One region of the Salinithrix halophila genome, then DNA from elsewhere that is predicted to be linked to it. Evidence: predicted binding sites of a transcription regulator. Region 1 holds the regulator's gene; the other holds the start of a gene.
The links. The regulator Rex, encoded in region 1, represses fermentation and respiration genes when NADH is low (regulators of the CRP and FNR family bind a similar motif). The targets are predictions, from matches to a motif close to TTGTGAAATATTTCACAA.
Positions count from the first base shown of each region.

Region 2: the regulator Rex is predicted to act here: its motif matches at 4,495-4,512, upstream of ACFOUO_RS07235 (cytochrome ubiquinol oxidase subunit I).

Region 1 covers NZ_JBHSAP010000003.1:19,252-29,251, forward strand. The annotation lists gene groL (chaperonin GroEL) at 1-343, opposite strand, end outside; gene groES (co-chaperone GroES) at 401-682, opposite strand; gene ACFOUO_RS00395 (hypothetical protein) at 727-894, opposite strand; gene tatC (twin-arginine translocase subunit TatC) at 908-1,696, opposite strand; gene ACFOUO_RS00405 (redox-sensing transcriptional repressor Rex) at 1,752-2,432, opposite strand; gene ACFOUO_RS00410 (molybdopterin-binding protein) at 2,542-3,534, opposite strand; gene ACFOUO_RS00415 (DUF4870 domain-containing protein) at 3,783-4,085, shown strand; gene ACFOUO_RS00420 (5-formyltetrahydrofolate cyclo-ligase) at 4,178-4,777, opposite strand; gene ACFOUO_RS00425 (ABC-F family ATP-binding cassette domain-containing protein) at 4,938-6,848, shown strand; gene ACFOUO_RS00430 (5-oxoprolinase subunit C family protein) at 6,904-7,869, opposite strand; gene ACFOUO_RS00435 (LamB/YcsF family protein) at 7,866-8,633, opposite strand; gene pxpB (5-oxoprolinase subunit PxpB) at 8,617-9,363, opposite strand; gene ACFOUO_RS00445 (NRAMP family divalent metal transporter) at 9,393-10,000, opposite strand, start outside.
Region 2 covers NZ_JBHSAP010000009.1:197,911-207,910, forward strand. The annotation lists gene ACFOUO_RS07215 (SEC-C domain-containing protein) at 1-1,464, opposite strand, end outside; gene ACFOUO_RS07220 (G5 and 3D domain-containing protein) at 1,632-2,645, opposite strand; gene ACFOUO_RS07225 (VanW family protein) at 2,962-4,044, opposite strand; gene ACFOUO_RS07230 (DUF1294 domain-containing protein) at 4,135-4,398, opposite strand; gene ACFOUO_RS07235 (cytochrome ubiquinol oxidase subunit I) at 4,570-5,898, shown strand; gene ACFOUO_RS07240 (cytochrome d ubiquinol oxidase subunit II) at 5,915-6,928, shown strand; gene ACFOUO_RS07245 (gamma-glutamyl-gamma-aminobutyrate hydrolase family protein) at 6,958-7,680, opposite strand; gene ACFOUO_RS07250 (DUF378 domain-containing protein) at 7,862-8,089, opposite strand; gene ispG (flavodoxin-dependent (E)-4-hydroxy-3-methylbut-2-enyl-diphosphate synthase) at 8,313-9,410, opposite strand; gene ACFOUO_RS07260 (YkuS family protein) at 9,546-9,791, opposite strand; gene ACFOUO_RS07265 (hypothetical protein) at 9,803-9,970, opposite strand; gene ACFOUO_RS07270 (YqzE family protein) at 9,970-10,000, opposite strand, start outside.

The sequences.
Region 1 (10,000 bases):
TCACCATCGGGTTAGCCCCGGCAGCTACGTTTTTAAGACCCTCGCGAATGATAGCTTGAGCCAGCACCGTAGCGGTGGTGGTACCGTCACCAGCCACATCGTTAGTCTTGGTAGCGACCTCTTTCACGAGTTGAGCACCCATGTTCTCAAACTTGTCTTCCAGTTCGATTTCCTTGGCGATGGTAACACCGTCGTTGGTGATCAAGGGAGAACCGAACTTCTTCTCCAGCACCACGTTGCGTCCTTTCGGACCCAGGGTGACTTTCACAGCGTTGGCGAGTGCGTCCACGCCGCGCAACATGGAACGGCGGGATTCTTCACTAAATAGAATCTCTTTAGCCATTGCTTGCGTCCCTCCTATGTAGGGGTTTTTTATTTCAAAGGTTCACGTACGGGATTGTCAGTCGACAACAGCCAGAATATCGCTCTCCCGCAGGATGAGGAATTCCTCTTCGCCCACTTTCACTTCCGTGCCCGCATATTTGGAGAAAATGACGCGGTCGCCCTCGTTTACTTCGAGTCCGACTTTTTGGCCGTTTTCATAACGACCGCTGCCCACGGCAATGACTTTCCCCTCCTGAGGCTTTTCCTTGGCCGTTTCCGGCAGGACAATGCCACTGGCGGTTTTTTCTTCTTTTTCGATCGCTTTCAGTACGACGCGATCTCCTAACGGTTTGATCACGAAAGACACCCTCCTTCATGAGGTGGAGTTCTCGTTGTTAGCACTCACTGATATCGAGTGCTAACACCCATAACCATAATATCTTCCTCCCTTCGATTTTGCAAGCCCCGCACCTCAATTTTTTTCCCTTTTTTCTTCCATTTCCATGCAGCCAGCTTTGTAGCAACAAAAAACAACAGAGAGCGTACTCCCTGTTGTTTTTTCTGACCCATTCCCCCGGCTCCATCACTCAAAAGAACTGCCCCACTCTTCCTCATCTTCCTTCCACTTCGCTTCGTAAGCTTCCTCTTCAGCGAGCATTTTTCGGTATACACGGTCTGACAGGAAGATACTCCCCTCATACAAGAGGATCAGTGGAATCGAGACCAGTATATTGGAAACCAAATCCGGTGGTGTCACCAAAGCCGCCAGCACAACCATCCCCAGCCAGGCATACCGGCGCCCCTTCCTCAGAAGTTGAGGAGTAACGATCCGGATCCGAGTCAGGAAGAGGATGACCACCGGCAATTCAAACAAGAGGGCGATCGGAAAGACAACCCGGAACAAGAAGCGAAAAAACTCGTACATCCCATAGGTTTCCTGTGCTCCCAAACGTTCCGTCAGGACGGCCATAAAATTGAGCAAGAAAGGAAAGACCCAATAATAGCCAAAACAAAGGCCCGCTATAAAGAGAAGCATCGCAAAGGGGATATAGCTTAGGGTGGCCTTCTGCTCCTTTTTAGTCAGGCCCGGCTGCACAAACTTCCAAGCCTGGTAAAAAGCCACCGGCATTGTGAATGCAAGGGCGACTATGAAGGCGAATTGCATATAGATCGAGAGGGCTTCTCCCGGGGAGAAAATATTCAATTTCACCGTTTTTTCCAATGTTCCGTTAAGGATATCACCTATCGTCCACCGGATGATGGGCTCCGCGAAAAACAGACCTATCATCAAGCTGAGAATGAAGGCGGCTAACACCATCAGGATGCGACCGCGCATTTCACCCAGATGCTCTGTCCAATGACGTTGATTCATGATATGGTACCTTCCCTCTTCCGGTTTCCTACCTTGCCACCGACAGTCCTATCCCTTAGCCTTCCCGGGTGGGGTCGGGCAATTCCAATGGAGGGACGTACTCATCGATAGGGAAATTTTTCAGGAAATAGATCAGCGTCTGCAACTCGATGGTTAGATCAATGTTGTGCATCCGAACATGAGGCGGGACTGTTAACCGGGCCGGGGTGAAGTTGAGAATACCCCGGATTCCAGATCGAACAATCCGATCCGTGGTCGCTTGGGCCACATTGGCCGGAACGGTGAGGATGGCCACCTCCACATTGTGCAGCTCTCGGACCTCCGCGAAACGCTCCATGGAATAGACGGGGATCCCGTCCACTTCTTGTCCAACCTTGCCCGGATCGGCATCAAAACCAGCAACGATCTTGGTATTGTGACTGCGGTAGAAGTTGTATCCAAGCAGGGCGGTTCCCAGGTGACCCACCCCCACTAGAACCACATTGGATACTTCGTCCTGACGAAGAAAATCCCGCAGGAACTGAAGAAGATAGTTCACATTGTATCCGTATCCCTTTTTCCCTAGTTCACCTAGATAGGAAAAATCGCGTCGGATGGTAGCCGGATCGATTTGCAGGGCATCAGAAAGCTGGGCTGAAGAGACCCGTTTCTTCCCGATGGCGTGGAGCTTTTCCAGGTATCTGTAATAAAGCGGTAACCGTTTGGCGGTTACTTGCGGGATTTTTTGTTCAGACATCGTATGCCTCCATACCCCGGGTCGTCCCCGGATTGGATATGGGTTGGATGAATCCATTATCAACCAGTCTCTTCTTTCATCATACATACTGCGCTGCCCTTTGCCAAGGTTAACAGGAATGCAGGCCGCCGTACCCGAGAGCAACGATCTCTTCCCGGGTAATCTTCTCCCCAGCCAAAAGGCGTGGGAGGAGAACATCAAAGGAGGTAAAAGCGTCGTGGATTACACAGCCCGGAAGCCCCAGCACCGGCACCCCTCGATAGTAAGCAACCAAAAGCATCGATCCCGGCAGCATCGGCGTTCCATAGCTGACCACTTCGGCTCCCATTTCCGTGATGGCACCAGGGGTCCGATCATCAGGATCGACAGACATGCCGCCGGTTACCAACACCATGTCTGCCCCGCTATCAATAAAGGAACCAATCTGGTCCATGATCCGCTGTTTATCATCACTCGCCAGGGTCTGCCCCAGGATGCGGGAGCCGTATCCTTCCACCTTCTCTTTCACCACGGGGCCAAATCGATCCTGGATCCGTCCGTGGTAAATCTCGTTCCCGGTTGTAACGACACCGATGTTGTGAGCCCGATACGGTTTTACCTGTAGGACAGGTTGTGCCTCTCTGGCGATGACTTCCACTTCTTTCAATCGTTCTTCCGGATAAATCAAAGGGATCACCCGACAGGCAGCGACGATTTCTCCTGCCCGGACCGGTTCTTTGTCATTCAGAGTGGACAACACGGCCTGTTCGACGCCATTGATACGATGGACAGCATCGGGGTTCACTTGGAGCAGGCCGTCGATCTTCGCTTTCAGATTCACTTTCCCTTCCCGGGGTTGGGTTCCTGTCAGGTTGGGGCCCCGAACCGCGTCGGCGATACGAAGGGACGCATCGTTCTCGTGGAGCTCCCCAGCCGCCAACTCGATCACATAGATGTGCTCTTTTCCGATGGATAGAAGAGCCTCGGTATCTTCCTCCCGGACGACATGCCCTTTCCGGAATAGAGGGCCTTTGTACTGACCGGGCACCACTTGGGTCAGGTCGTGGGCCAACACCAGCCCGGCCGCTTGGGAGATATGCACCTCTTTTAACGAACTTTTCATGCTGGGACTCCCCCTCGCGGTGGTATGCTGCTTTTTTTCAGTCGGATTGTTTCTATTGTAACAACACCTGATCATCCTGTGTATGGTTTCACTGTTTCTTAACGGACGGCTACCAGACTTTTATTGCCAATCATGTACTAAGCGGCTTGTCCGATAATCTGTCGCACTCTGCATCTCCGTAAAAAAATTGCTTATTGCAGGGTAAAACCGGGAAAAACCGTCTAATATAGAATGAAAGGAGTGAGGATATGAAAGCCCTGAAAATCCTCGTCCATGCAAGTACCTGGTTCGCCCCCTTGTTGGTACCCCTGTTTGTCTGGCTGTTCACTTCGGATGAAGACCTTAAACGACTAGCTAAACAAGCCATGGTCTTTCACTTTGTGATCTGGCTATTGGTCTCCGTTTCGTACATCTTTTCTTTCCTTCTGATCGGAATTCCCTTCCTGATCCTGTTCGCTCTGATCGGATTTATCGCTCCCATCATGGGCATCGTCAGCGCACTCAAGGATCGCCGCTACGACTACCCCATCATCGGCTCTTTCATTCGCTAAGAACACGCTCCCTTTCACGTCCAACGACCCACTGACCGCCTTGATCCCCTCGACAGAAGGGGATCGAGGCGGTCTTCTGTGAGGAGTGGGGTCTATCGATCGTATGCTGCCCCCTTGAGTGGGAGGTCCAACACCCCATCAGGAATGGCCAACCCATGCAAGGGTTCATCGTGAGATTCGGGGTAAACCGTCGCTACCAGCTGAAAGCTATAGCTAACACCGATACGGTTGATGGAGGCCCCTTCATTGGCGAAGAACCGGTCATAATAGCCCGCACCGTAGCCAAGCCGGTAACCGGCGGTATCGAAGCCCACACCGGGCACCACTGCCAGGTCTACCTCCTTGGCTGCTACCTGATTTCCTGGCCGTTCTACCGGTTCCAAGATCCCGTATGCCCCGGCGGTCACATCCTCCGGATGGTCGACCCGATGGAGGGTGAGGAGACGACCTGCCGGATGAGCACGGGGAAGGAGCACCTGTTTCCCCATCTCCCGAGCCCACATCAGCAAAGGACGGACATTCACCTCCCCACGATGGGGCATGTAAAAAAGAACAGTCCCCGCTTCCCGGAAAGCGGAATACTCCCTGAAATGCCGGCAGATCGCCGCCGCCTCATGTTCCGCCTGCGTCGCTTCCATCTCTTTCCGCTTCTGCAATAACCGGGCCCGCAACGCTTCTTTTTCTCGTTTCAATCCTCCACCTCCTGAATGATTGGCTTCATTATATCACGTGTGGGATATGATCCACGGCAGGCTGCCCGCCCAGAGTGGATCCCTTACAAAGAGGCCATCGTTTCCTCCCGGACCTCCATCCGTTACAATGGAGGATGGTGAATCATGGAGGTGAGTACGGGTGACGATTCTACAAGCAAAAGACATCCATAAATCCTATGGTGGTACGCCGGTACTGGCCGGAGTGAACCTCAGAGTCGAAGACGGAGAACGAGTCGGCCTGATCGGACCCAACGGTGCCGGCAAATCCACCCTGTTGAAAATCTTGACCGGACGCCTTGCCGCTGATAACGGAGACGTGTCCGTTTCAAGACAGGCACGGGTAGGATACCTCGCTCAGGAGGGGGAGTGGAATTCGGAGCGTGGAATCTGGGAAGAAGTATTAACGGTCTTTGCTCCTTTGAAAGCGATGGAAGCGGACCTACGGAAGCTGGAAGAGGAAATGAGCTGGGAAGACGTCTACTCCGATGAGCTCCGTTACACCAAAGTGGCCGAACAGTACGCCCGCCTGCAAGAACGGTTTGAGCAAGCCGGGGGATATGGCTTTGAGGCCCGAGCGCGGGGCACTCTCCACGGGTTGGGTCTAGGGCATTTGGATTGGGAATCAACAAAGGTCAGCGCCTTGAGCGGTGGACAAAAAACCCGCCTCGCCCTGGCCAAACTGCTGCTGGAACGCCCCGACCTCGTCATCCTCGATGAGCCGACCAACTATCTAGATATGGATGCCCTCACTTGGCTGGAGCAGACCCTGGATACTCATCCCGGCGCCCTCTTGATTGTTTCCCATGACCGCTGGTTTCTGGACCGTCTTGTCCAAGTCGTCTATGAGATCGATCGCGGCCACGCAACGAGGTACCCCGGAAACTACTCTGATTACATGAGACAGAAAGCAGAACATCTCGCTCAATGGGAAAAAGAATACGAACAGCAACAGACGGAAATCAAGCGGATGGAGACCTTCATTCAGAAAAACATCGTCCGAGCCTCCACCACAAAACGAGCCCAAAGCCGCCGCAAAGCCTTAGAAAAAATGGAACGGATGGACCGCCCACCCTCTGAACGGAAAAAGGCGGGGATCCGTTTTGAACCCGCTGTCCAAAGCGGTCGCCAGGTTCTGGAGACGGAAGATCTCACCATCGGCTACGACCCGAACGCCCCATTGATTCATGGAGGAAGCTTGCAACTAGCACGCGGTCAACGGATCGCACTCCTAGGCCCCAATGGGACTGGCAAAACCACCCTGCTGAAAACCCTGGCTGGACACCTCCCTCCTCTCGGAGGCCGGATCACTTTCGGCACCGGGGTCGAGGTCGATTATTACGCTCAGGAGCAGGAAGAATTGTGCGAAGAAGAAACCGTTCTGGAGGAAGTCTGGAAAGCCCACCCGAAGCTGGACCAGACAACGGTCCGTTCTTTTCTCGGACAATTCCTGTTCAGCGGCGACGATGTCTATAAGACGATCCATGCTTTGAGCGGCGGCGAAAAAGCCCGTCTCTCCCTCGTAAAACGCCTCCTCAACCGAGGCAATCTCCTTCTGATGGACGAACCGACGAACCACCTGGACATGGACACGAAGGAGAGGCTGGAAGAAGCGCTGGAGAACTTCACCGGCACCATCCTGTTTGTCTCCCATGATCGCTATTTCATCAACCGCCTGGCAACGGGCATTTGGGAAGTAAAAAACAAAGGTGTTCATCCCTTCTCCGGGGATTACAACGCCTGGCTAGAAAGGAATCAGGCCCAAGCCGGAATAGCATCCACCCCTGAAACCCCCTCCGCCACCTCCTACACAGAGGAGGTCCGACTCCAACGACAACGGGAACGGGAGGAGCGCCGGATTCGAGAAGAAATCGAAGAGCTAGAGCGGGAAATCGAATCTCTAGAAACAGAGATTGCCCGCATCCAAGAAGAGCTTTGCCGTCCGGAGATTTTCGGCTCCCCCGACGAAAGCCTCTCCCGCCAACAGCGCTTGATGGAATTGGAGGACACCCTCGGAGAAAAGACGGAACGCTGGGCAGAAATCGCAGAATAAGGGAAATCCCCCGTCGTGGAAGGGGGATTTCTTTGTATATTCCAGAGAACACAAGCTATCGAGCCTCGAGGCCCCGGGCTCCTGCCTCCAGCTTCCGCAACAAGCGTTCCTGATCGATAGCCGTCTGTTGTGCTTCCTCCATATCCACTTGTCGGAAAGTGATCTTATGGCCAGGGGCGGCTTGGGCAAGCAATGGGATGTCCACGGAGATCACCGTTGCAACCTTGGCATAGCCACCGGTCGTCTGCCGGTCCGCCATCAACACAATCGGCTGCCCATCAGCAGGCACTTGAACCGAACCGGGAGCCGTGGCATCAGAGAGGATATCGGCCGACTGCCGGTGGCGAATGGTCGGACCTTTCAACCGGTAACCCATGCGATCCGATTGAGGAGTCACTTCGTAGGAAGAAGAGAGAAACGCTTTCACCCCTGCTGAAGTAAAAGCATCGTTCTGAGGCCCCATCACCACCCGTAACTCCGTCTCTTGTCGGTAAACAGGCCGTTGATCATGGGCCAGCCGGAGCCCGGCTCTCCCCGATTTCTCCTCGGATTGCGCGAGAGGAAGGCGGTCCCCCTCCTTCAGCTTACGCCCTCGCCAACCTCCCAGAGCGCCCTTTATATACGTGGACTTGCTCCCCATCACTGGCTCTACAGCGATGCCCCCGGCAACAGCCAGATAAGCCCTCATTCCCTGTCTCGCGCCGCTAAAGGAAAGGATTTGCCCCGCCTTCACTTGAAGGCTCCTCCACATCGGCACCTCTTCCCCATCCAGCTTCGGTCCTAAATCTCCCCCGGTCAGAGCGATACGGATATCACAGCCAAAATAGAGCACCGGCCCCGTGATCGTGATTTCCAGCCCTGCTTCTCCCCGGCGATTCCCTAAAAGGAGGTTGGCCACCTGAAAAGAAAAAGAATCCATCGCTCCGGCGACGACCATGCCGTACTGTTGATAGCCGGTCCGCCCCAGGTCCTGCACCGTCGTCAATAACCCACTTTTCAGTACCTGGATTTCCCTATTCACGACTCACCCACCCGTTTCACATCGATTCCCTCTGCTTCGAAGGCCCCGCAGAGGTGACGGACGAAAGCCACGGCTTTGGGGTCATCTCCATGAACACATACTGTATCCGCTCTTAATTCAATATCCGTGCCGTCAACGGCGCGAACTTTCCCTTCATTCAGCATCCGCACCACTCGGGCGGCTGCCTCGCCGGGGTCATGGATGAAGGCATCGGGGAGAGTACGAGGAGTTAGGGTGCCGTCAGGTAGATAGGTCCGATCTGCAAAAACTTCCTCTGCCACGGGGAGCCCTTCCTTCCGGCCCGCTTTCACCAATAGACTACCTGCAAGCCCGAATAGGATTAGTCCCTTGTCCACTGCAGCCACAGCCCCGGCGATCGCCTCGGCAATCGCTTCTTCCTTGGAGGCCATATGAAAGAGAGCCCCATGAGGTTTGACATGTTGGAGTTTCGCCCCTTCAGCGGTGGCAAAAGCGGCAAGCGCCCCGACCTGATAGAGGGTCAGATTGAAGACGTCTTCAGGCTCCATGGCGATGTACCGGCGACCAAAGCCCAACAAATCCGGCAATCCGGGATGAGCGCCAAGGCCTACTCCTTTGTTCACGGCTGCTCGTACGGTTTTCTGCATGACGTTGTGGTCTCCAGCATGATAGCCGCAGGCAATATTGGCGGAACTGACGTATTCCAGAATCTCTTCGTCCCGGCCCATGGTATAGGAGCCAAAACTCTCGCCTAAGTCACTGTTTAAATCAATCCGTAGTTTCATCGGTCCGACTCTCCCACGTTTTTTCCTTCACTGGATTCTTTCCCCGAGCCACTTCTTCTTCGATGCTGCTGTACTCTTCTTCTGAAATCGGTCGAAACTGCACATGGTCACCCGCAGCCAGCAACATCGGCGGATGTCGGTGCGGGTCGTACAGGCGCAGGGGAGTCCGCCCGATCAACCGCCATCCCCCTGGCGTTTCCAGGGGGTAAACGCCTGTCTGAGCCCCGGCGATCCCCACGGAACCGGCGGGGATTTTTTCCCGGGGCTTTTCCAGCCGAGGGACAGCAATGGTCTCCGACATGCCTCCCAGATACGGAAACCCGGGGACAAATCCCATCATGTAGATCCGATAGGGTGATTGGCTGTGGATACGGATCACTTCCTCTGGAGTAAGGCCGCTGTATCGGGCCACCTCCTCCAGGTCAGGCCCAAACCTGCCACCGTAAACGACAGGAATCTCTACCAACCGGCTTTCCAGCTCCTGATCGGATTCTATCTCCTCCACCAATTCCGAGAGGATGCGGACCAATTCTCCATACCTGACACGATAAGGCTGGTAGTAGACCGTAACCGCTGTATAGGAAGGTACCCACTCCACTACGCCTTCCAGCGACAGCTTCTTCAGTCGGCGGCAATACCTTCGAATTTGGTTATTGATCGCCGGATCGATGCGATCTCCAAACTGGACCCGCACTCCCGTGTCTCCCAGGGGTTGAAAATGGAGTGACAATACACGGCCCCCTCTCCCTCTTTCTCAACTTACTGCGAAAAGAGCTGCGGCAATTTTTCCATGAGGGTGACCCCTCCGAGCCAAGCTGTTCCCAGAGCGACTACTGTACCAAATGCCGTCATCCAGACGGGATGGCGATACGATCCAACAATCCTTTTTTGATGAGCCGCGATGAGAATGGTCCCCAAAGTAAGGGGAAGAATGAGTCCATTGAGCGCTCCTGCAAGGATCAACAACTGTACCGGTTGCCCGGCCATAACCAGGACCAAAGTGGATACCAAGATAAAACCGATGACAAACATGGGCTGTTTTTCCTTCACTTTCGGTGAAAAGGAAGTGAGGAAGGTCACCGATGTATAAGCGGCCCCCACAACTGAAGTGACGGAAGCCGCCCATAAGACAAGGCCGAACAATTTCAGACCGACCCCGCCAGCCGCCGTTTCAAAAACGGTCGCCATCGGGTTGGCGGGAGACAATTTCACCCCCTGGGCCACGACGCCCAGGACGGCCAAAAACAGGATCACCCGCATCAGGGAAGCCACTAAAATTCCCGAAACAGAGCTCTTTGTGACCTCCCTCAGACTCCCCTTTCCGCTGATCCCGGCATCGAGAAGTCTGTGACCACCAGCAAAAGTAA
Region 2 (10,000 bases), on a different contig from region 1:
AACGGTTTCTACCTGAGCCATGGGAAGGAATGGGTAAACTGTCTCGATTTCCGTGAAGCAGCTTTCGTTGTCATGGACAGCGACGGTTCCTCTTACCCAGAATCGGTTCTCCATCCAGGAGGGGGGTAGCCCACGCAGGTTCATATGCACGGGAACCCACTTTTCTCCCACATCCAACGTCGCTCCAGCCGGTGATACAGAAAGCATATAGGTTCCGCCCAAAGTGGGTTCATGGATATTTCCCTGCATCACCCCGTTCTCCTTCAGCCAAAGTTTGGCGTCAAAAGCGAGGGGGAGAGTCCGAATCAGTTGCCGGTAGACCTCAGCAAAGGAAGTGTACACATCGCAGATAGCTTCTTCCTGAAGCCAACGAAATAATCCCTTCAACGTGTTGAGAAAGATTTTAGACCGTACGGGACTGCTCTGCTCTTGATCGACATACCAAACACTAAAGAAATGGGAAAGGCTTTCTTCTGTCAGAAGTGACCAAGTGAAAGATTTCCCAAAATGGGTGGCAATATACGTCCGAAACAAATCCAGGGAATGTCTGTACAACTCCTGAGTTTTCTTTTGGAAACCGCTCACGAACTTCGAGTCAAACTGCTCCAGTTGAAGCTCGACCATCTCGGGGATTCCACGGTCTTCCTCAGGAAGGGGAAGAACACGGGGAAGCCAATCTTTCGGTTCAGTTGTTTCAATCTTTTCAGCTGTGGGGGCGGCTTCTTCCGCTGTACCGGTGGATGCCATCATCTTTTCCAGTTGTTCCATCTCCTGTGCCCTTTGCATCAACCAGCCGATAACTTGCAACCCGTTCCGGTGCCAAAACTCCTGCTTCAGTTCTCCTTCTTTCTGCGCCTGATTTTTTAAGTACACAAAGATCTCCCCTCTCATCTCGTCCCCGAAAGATGTATAAGGGCCAAACAACTCGTAACGGTTTCCTAAGCGGGAGAGGCGAGCAAACATAAGCGTTCCACGCCGGGTCGGCTCCGCGACCCGAACCCGGTATTGTTCATGATCGGTTAGTGATTGGAGTGTAACTTCACCCTGATTGACATGCAGAATCTCATAACAGCACAGATGTATGTCACACAGTTCTTCTGCGATCCGGAGGGCATCCGGTTTATTTTCTAATGTGCTTTTCCAAGCATCGACAACACGCTGTCCATTGAGACAAGGAGCGTCAAACAGCAACCAAAAGCGAAAGGAATACGTAAAATTCGGAGGGATGGGTTGATTAACCTCCAGATTTAAATCCTCTTTAAACTTTCTCGACCACTCATATTCTGATTCCCTGGAGAGCTGCCCCTCAAACCAGCGGTTCAGCTCGCTCACCACTTGGGTTTTGGTGTTCAGCTCTCTCTCCTCGCGGAGCTGTTCGGCCGATTGTATAGCGACGACCCGCTCACAGCATTTTTTGTATTTTTTTCCGCTCCCGCAGGGACAAAGATCGTTGCGTCCAACCATATAGACACATCCCGTCAAGAGTCCTTTTCTGTAGTATATATGAAATCCATGCACCATTACAAAAAAATTTGGAAAAGACTGATGCAATTACCACTGAGAAACCCTCGGCTTATAATAAAAAGAAAAACCCCGCGGTGTAAAGGCCCGCAGGGCATTTCCATCACTAACTATTCGAGGATATAAGCCGTTACATTGCGTCGGCCCCATTGGATGGCTTCCTCACGTGTATCAAAGAAGAGGTCGATAACATTTCCATTGACGGCACCGCCCGTATCCTCAGCTACAGCTTGGCCATACCCCGGGATGTACAATCGGGTGCCCAGAGGGATGACGCTGGGATCCACAGCGACCGTTCCGCGACGGGGAGTTGTTCCTGTTGCGGTCTTATTGCCGGTGGCAGTATAGCCGGTGGTTTCCGCCGCCATCGTCTTCTTATATTTCAACCCGGCGATCCGGGAACCGGAGGACAACTGTGTATCCTCCTTTTCGGCAGCGGTTTCCTTTGCTTCTCCTGAACCCACCATGACAACCTCGGCCACAGGATCGACTTTTTCCACCAGCTTCTTGTCTGTAACCATCGATTTTCCATTTTTGTAAATCGCGATTACCTGATAGATGGATTTCCCTTTTTTTCCCTTTTTGGCGACTTTCTTTTCACCTTTCGGTAAATCGGGGTCTTCCTTTTTCTTGGTGTCGTAATCGATGGGTTCCACTTTCTTCTGAACCCGTTTTTCGACTTTGTCGATGATGATCGCCAGATCATTGGTAATCTTTTGATCCATCGTAGCGTTCATCTGATCGCTTTTATCAACCTTTACCTTTTGTTCCTTGAGAAAATCGCCGACCGTGGGCTCGGTCGTCTTCATCTTTTTCTCTTTCTTACCTCCCACTTTTAGTGAGACAGAACAATTACAGGCGAGGTTGACTTTGGTCCCGTCCTTTTTGATAGGGCTATCCCACTCTACACTGGGCTTATATTGACTCTTTAGCTTGGCCGGATCAAAACCTTCCTTCTCCAGGGCGTCTGACAGCGATCCGCTCAGGACGTCTGTTTGGACAGTTTTCTCTTTATCGCTGAACGTGATGGTTACTTCCTTGTTCATCATCGCATAACCGATGGCGGTACCCGATAAGAGTAGGATGGTGGTAACCCCCAAAAAGATGACCAGGGTTTTTTTCATCCAATACCTCCTTCGTTCTCCGACTGGTCGAAAGACGTTTTATATTATAGCAGAGTGACTAGCAAGGATCTATGAAAAATTTTCAATTAATCCCTCGGAAGTGTCTGAGTACATGGAATCAAGACCGTCAAATTCGGTGATAAACCCTTCCCCCAACAAGACTATCCGCAATTTTCATTTGCATCAACTCCCATCCTGGTGAAAACGAAAATAAAGGACCTTCTTATTTTTAAGCCTATGAATGAGTAGGAAATTCGTGTCAAGAAAAACAGGAAAAAAGGCGGGAAAAGCCCGCCAATCAGATAAATGCTCCTGGTCAACCGGAAATTTCGAACCTGGTCTGAGGCAGAGGGGCTTTCTTGTATTCCTTGGCCCTGTTTAGGGGTTGACGCCTTTTTGGTTTCGGTACCTTTTCTGTTTTTGGCTCCTCTGCAGGGGGCTCCGGTGTCGGACGAGGCTTGTAGAGGATATCCGAGGAACCGTATATCGAGACGGTCAGCAACCCACCTTTAGCTTTAGCGCGGATTAGGATGGGTCGGTTCAACTGATTTTGAAACCGAAAGTCCGGTCCCCCCCAGGAGACTGTAGCATCCTGTCCAGCGGGGACATAAGTAACCTGTTTGCTATGGCTCACCCGTTGCAGGATCCGAAGTCCAGCTCTTTCAACACTGTTGAACAGCGTGGTCGAAGTCTGGCATATCCCACCGCCGATCCCTTCTGTATACTCCCCGCGTACAATGACAGGTGCCGGGCGGTAACCCCGCTCCGTCGTTCGAACACCAACAACTTGATTAAAAGAAAAGACCTCGCCCACCGGAATCACTCGATAATCAATAGCAAGGGTGGACAAATCAATATTATGTGTCCGATTCTCATTGTGTGGATTATAACGGGTTGTGTAAATGGAAAGCCGTTTTTCCCGAATCCGCTTCAGTGTCGTCGTGGTGATCGGCGGCTTCCAGACCTGAATCGGTGCTTCCAGGGTCCGACCCGTGTAATCGTGAATATGGTCTAGCCATCCTTCCACCACCGACCGATCCAGCTTTCGGCCATCACGGTGAGAAAGAATTTTCCCCTTTTCAAAATGAGCAGATTCGGGTGGGCGGTTCACCTCTTTCTCCACATCAGACAGCCACTGGTAAAAAGCCTCCCGGTCCAAGGTGGTGGGATCGATTCCATCAAACCCCACACTAGCGAGATTTAAGCTCCATTCCTTTCCCTCATAAGCCATGGAAAAACGGGTATCGGGTCGATCACCCTCCTCTTCTAAGGAACGGGATAGATCCGATTGCTCCAGGGAAGATGGTTGTTTTGTCTGCGGTGGATAGGAGTGGCTAGAACTACATCCGCAGATCAAGAGCAGTACCATATACATCAGGATCGTATACTTCAACTTCACCCATAATCACCCCCTCTTGTCCACTTTTTAGTCTTTGTCGAAAAGAGGAGGTTCACTGCTGGCAACATCATACAAGGGTTGGGATCTTTGTCAACGGGAGAATAACCAAGTCAGCAAGATCGTCTGCAGGAGAAAAAGGGTCGGGATTCCGTAACGGAAAACGCCATGGCACGTCTTGTGCCGAAAATGGTACATACCAGCCCATACACCAGCAGATCCACCCGCCGCGGCTGCCAATAAGAGAGTTCTTTCTGCAACCCGCCATTCTCCCCGCTGGGCTTTTCTTTTATCCCAGCCCATCAGTAAATAACTCCAACCATTGATCAATATCAGATAAATCCACAGAAGTCCCATATTTCCAAGAGTAACCCAAGCTTTCCGATTTGGCCATACATCGAATGGCTGATATTTATCCGCAAGAAGTCATGACCGTTTCATGAACGGCTAAGTTTGTGTATTATTTCACATACTGAATCGGGTATAGTTAGGGTAGAAGCAGATTGAAATGGATAGGAGGAGACATTCTTGGATCCCGCAACGTTGAGTCGAATATTGACCGCAGAAACCCTCGCTTTTCACATCATCTGGGCCACGATCGGCGTCGGTGTGCCGATTTTCATCTCCCTCGCCGAAGGATGGGGCATCTATAAGAAAGATAACCATTACATCTTGATGGCCCGTCGTTGGACACGCGGCTTTGTCATCACCGTAGCTGTAGGAGTTGTAACCGGAACCTGCATTGGATTAATGCTGAGCCTTTTGTGGCCTCGCTTCATGCAGCTTGTAGGTAACCTGATCAGCCTGCCCTTATTTCTGGAGACCTTCGCCTTCTTTTTCGAAGCCATTTTTTTGGGGATCTATCTGTACACGTGGGACCGGTTCAAAAAACCCATCATTCACTGGCTAACCTCTATTCCGATTATCATCGGGTCTTCGCTTTCTGCTGTCTTCATCACCACCGTCAATGCCTTCATGAACACCCCAGCGGGCTTTGAAGTAGGGAAAGACGGGGGGTTCACCAACTTTCAGCCACTAGAAGCCATGTTGAACCCGGCCACGCCAACCAAGGTGGCTCACGTTCTCTCCTCAGCTTATGTCACTTGTGCCTTCCTGCTGGCAGGGATTGCAGCTTGGCATTTGTTAAAGGGCAAAAGAAGTCTCTACTTCAAAAAAGCACTCAAACTGACCATGATCGGCGGGTTTATCTTGGCACTACTCACCGCCCTCGCCGGTGACCTCTCTGGAAAATTCCTTGCGGAACACCAACCGGAAAAACTGGCCGCGGCTGAATGGCATTTTGAAACGCAGAAAAAAGCCCCGTTGATCCTGGGCGGCTGGCTGGATGAAAATAACGAAGTAAAAGGCGCGATTGAGATTCCTTACGCCCTCAGTATTTTGGGTAAGGGGACCCCTAACGGGGAAATCAAGGGGCTAAACGAGTTTCCGAAAGATGAGTTGCCACCCCTTTACGTTCATTATCTCTTTGATGGAATGGTCGCAATCGGCTCATACTTGATCTTGATCGGCGCCATTTTTCTTTTCCTGTGGTGGCGGAAGAAAAATCCGTGGGAAAAACCTTGGGTACTGCGGGGAATCGTATGGGCTGCACCCCTTTCATTTATCGCGATCGAATTAGGTTGGATGTATGCGGAAATTGCCCGTCAGCCGTGGATCATTCGGGGATTCATGAAAGTAACGAAAGCAGCCACCACCGCTGAACACGTCGGTGTTTTGCTGGTGATTTTCACTTTGCTTTATGCATCCCTCGCTGTTATTGCTGTCTCCGTCCTCATCCGTATGTTTAAGGGTAAAAACCCGGAAAAAGAGCTGGAGGAACGGGGTATCATTTTATAGAAAGGAGGCGTCTGACTTGCCCCTTGAAATTATCGGTATCACGGTTTTGTGGACATTCCTTTACGGATATCTGATTGTGGCCTCTATCGACTTCGGGGCCGGCTTTTTTTCCTATTACAGCATGGTGACCAAACAGGAACATATTATCAATCAGGTCATCAACCGCTATCTTTCCCCTGTCTGGGAAGTAACCAATGTCTTTCTCGTCTTTTTCTTCGTCGGGATCGTCGGTTTCTTTCCGGATACGGCTTATTATTACGGAACGGCCCTTCTGCTTCCTGGGGGGATCGCCCTGTTACTGCTGTCGATTCGCGGTTCCTTTTACGCTTTCGCCAATTACGGGGCACGCAAGAGCCGAACCTATATGTTCTTGTATGGGATGACTGGTCTTTTTATCCCGGCTTCTCTATCAACAGTGCTCACTATCTCCGAAGGGGGATTTATCGAAAAAACAGGAGAGTATATACGCTTCATTCCTTGGAAACTCTTTACCAGTCCCTATTCTTGGTCCGTTGTTTTCCTTTCTTTAGTCAGCGTCCTCTTCATCAGCGCTAGTTTTCTCACCTACTACGCCTTTAAGGCGAAGGACAGCCAAGCGATGGAAGCCTTGCGTAAGTATGCCCTAGCCTGGAGCGGTCCCACCTTGGTGGCCAGTGTCGGAGTGTTTGCTGCTCTCTCTCAACACAACCCCGGCCATTTTTCCAATATGTTGGACATGGCCTGGATGTTTCTTCTATCCCTTCTCTGTTTTCAGGGTGCTGTATGGCTGATCTGGAAACGAAAAGCCCTCGGTTGGTCTTTTATACTGGTGATGTTCCAGTTTGCTTTCGCTTTTTTTGGATATGGAGCCTCCCATCTGCCTTATCTGCTGTATCCCTATGTGACTGTCCAGTCGGCGCTGACCAATTCGGTCATGGGGACAGCCTTGGTGGTCGCTTTTATCGCAGGACTTTTGTTGCTGATCCCCTCTCTGATCCTGCTGATGCGCCTGTTTTTATTCAGTGCTAAATACGTTCAGGGAGAAAAGTGAAACCGCAGACCTCAGTCTGCGGTTTCCCCTTATGTTTGAACCTTTTGACTTTCACCGGCGCAAGCACGGACAAAAGCGTTGAAGATCTCCTGGGAGACGGAATCGGTGGCGGCAGTGTTTTCCGGATGCCACTGAAGGCCGAGAAGGAAGGAGGTGCTTACGCCTTCAAAGGCTTCCACCACCCCGTCCGGAGCAACTGCGGATACGCGACAGGTTTCCGGGATATCCCGAACAGCCTGGTGGTGAAAACTGTTCACCCTTCCTGTTCCCCATCCAGTGATGCGATGCAACAGGGTACCTTCCATGACCTCTACCCCGTGGGCAGGGTGATCTCTCGGGGCTAACTGTGCATGTTGAAGCAGACCTTCCCGCTGATGGGCCAGGTCTTGGTACATATTTCCTCCCAGGGCGACAGCAAGGATCTGACAACCTCTGCAAATAGCCAAGATCGGTTTGCTAGCTTTAACCATGAAACGGACAAGGATGATTTCCATCCGATCCCGTTCCGGCTCAACCTTACCCAGGCCAGGAAGCGGTTCCTCCCCGAACAGTACAGGGTCGATATCCCCGCCTCCAGTGAGAAGCAAACCGTCAACTTGAGTAACAAGGTCCCAAAGAGCCCCTTCATCGAGGGTAGCGGGAAGCAGCATGGGGAGCCCCCCTGCACGGTAAATCGCATCGCTATTATCCCTGTGAAGCGTCATCCTTTTGTCTTCCTGCAGAGATAACGTCAGACCGATCACAGGCCGCATGGGTTTTCTCTCCTTTTCCGCCCTCTGTCACAGCGGGGCGGCGGGATTCTCTCTCCCAGTATAGACCCAGCCTCCACCCTCGGTGAGAAAATTTCCTTGCTAAAAAGCGCCGATAGCGGCCTTTCCCTCCGGATCGGTGCCTTCGGCGCTTTTTATTTTACGGTTTTCCTTGGAAAATCCCTCATTCCACGTTGTGGGCGGGTGTTCTCTCTTCAAATAGAAATTTGATGGAGTAAATGCCAGCCAAGCCGACCAGAGAATAGATCACACGACTAAAGCCGGAGGATTCGCGTGTCGCATCCCCACCGAACAAAGCCGAGACCAAGTCCCACTGAAACAGACCGACCAACAGCCAGTTCAACGCTCCAACAATAACTAAAATCAAAGCGATTCGAGACAAAGCGTTCATGGTTCAAAAACCCTCCTTTTTATGGTCTTAGTATGTAAATCTTGGGCCAAGCCTATCCACCCGGATAAAAAATTTTTATCTGGTCCGGCCCGAAAGCCGAATTCAATTTCGTTTCATCCCAAGTGCTTTCTGGTGTTAACAGCACAAAACATCCTATATATTACCATTTTATATATAAAAAAAAGACCCCTCCCCAAAGGCGATGGGTCTATCATGTCCATGATCAGGCTTTTTGTGCTTCCAGTTCCTGTTTTTTTCGATGCTCTTCGGCCAGCTTGTCGATCTCTTTCTTCAGTTCTTCCACCATCGTTTCCTCCGGTACCTTACGGATGATTTCCCCATGGCGGAAAAGGAGTCCTTCCCCACGAGCTCCCGCGATACCGATATCGGCTTCCTTTGCTTCCCCCGGGCCGTTGACGGCACAGCCCAGGACAGAAACCTTGATCGGCGCTTGGATTTTGGAAATGTATTCTTCCACCTCGTTGGCGATTTTAATAAGATCGATCTCGATCCGACCGCAGGTGGGACAAGAAATCAACGTAGCGGCGTTGGCAGCCAGGCCAAAGGTCTTCAGAAGTTCACGGGCCACTTTTACCTCTTCCACCGGGTCGGCGGAGAGGGAAATCCGCATGGTGGAACCAATCCCTTTAGAAAGGATAGCCCCCATACCGGCGGAACTTTTCACGGTACCGGAGAAGAGTGTCCCCGATTCGGTGATCCCGAGGTGAAGCGGATACCGAATGGTTTCTGCCGCCTTCGTGTAAGCTTCAATAGCCAGACGGACGTCAGAAGCCTTCAAGGAGACCACAATATCCTGGAAATCTAAATCCTCTAGAATCCCGATGTGGTAAAGGGCACTTTCTACCATACCCTCCGCTGTTGGGTAACCATACTTCTCTAGGATCCGCCGCTCCAGAGAACCGGCGTTTACGCCAATCCGCATCGGAATGCCGCGCTCCTTAGCGGCTTTCACAACTTCTTCCACCTTTTCCCGCTTTCCGATGTTCCCCGGGTTGATTCGGATTTTATCGATGCCACCTTCGATCGCCTTCAGGGCCAGCCGGTAATCAAAGTGGATGTCGGCAACCAGCGGCACATTGATTTCTTTTTTGATGTGTGGGATCGCTTCAGCAGCCCGCATATCGGGACAGGCCACACGAACTATCTGGCAGCCCGCTTCAGCCAGACGGTTGATCTCTTCCACCGTCGCTTTTACATCGTGAGTTTTGGTCATCGTCATACTTTGGATCACGACCTGATCATTGCCGCCAATCTGGACATTGCCTACTCGAACCGGTCGTGTCTCCGTGCGATGAAACATGTTATAATCGCCCCTTATTATAGAGAGACTCAATCTTGCACTTCGTCTATTATATCACTTTGCATCCGAAAAAAAAGGAGCCATTCTTACTTAGGCTCCTTCCTCCTACAATTTCATCCTTTGTTCATGGAACCTTTACGAAAGGTTCAGACGCGATTGGACCATCTGGTATACTTCTTCCGGAGTCATACCCTCGGCGTTGATGACAGCCATATCCGAAGCCGTATCCTGCATCCCCATCATATCCTTGTCCCCACCGGTGATGACACAGCAGTTGCATCCGTCTTTATCCGATAGGGAAACTACTTGGCACCCTTGGCTCTGCAAATAATCACTTACATTCTTCAAGCTCTCTTCAACAGCGACACGTTGATTGTTCATCTCCATCCTCCTTACGGAGCGGTTCGGGAAGGATTGTCTCCATCCTCAACATAGGCAATGAGAGCCACATTGGCTTCCAGCATCCGTTTGAGTTCCCGTTCCGCCTGTTCAATTTGTTCCAAAGCATCCGATCGGTTCTTCAGATTGACTAATTTAAATTTGTCCGTACTTCGGTCCATCAGGAATCACCTTTTACCAAACGGGATTTT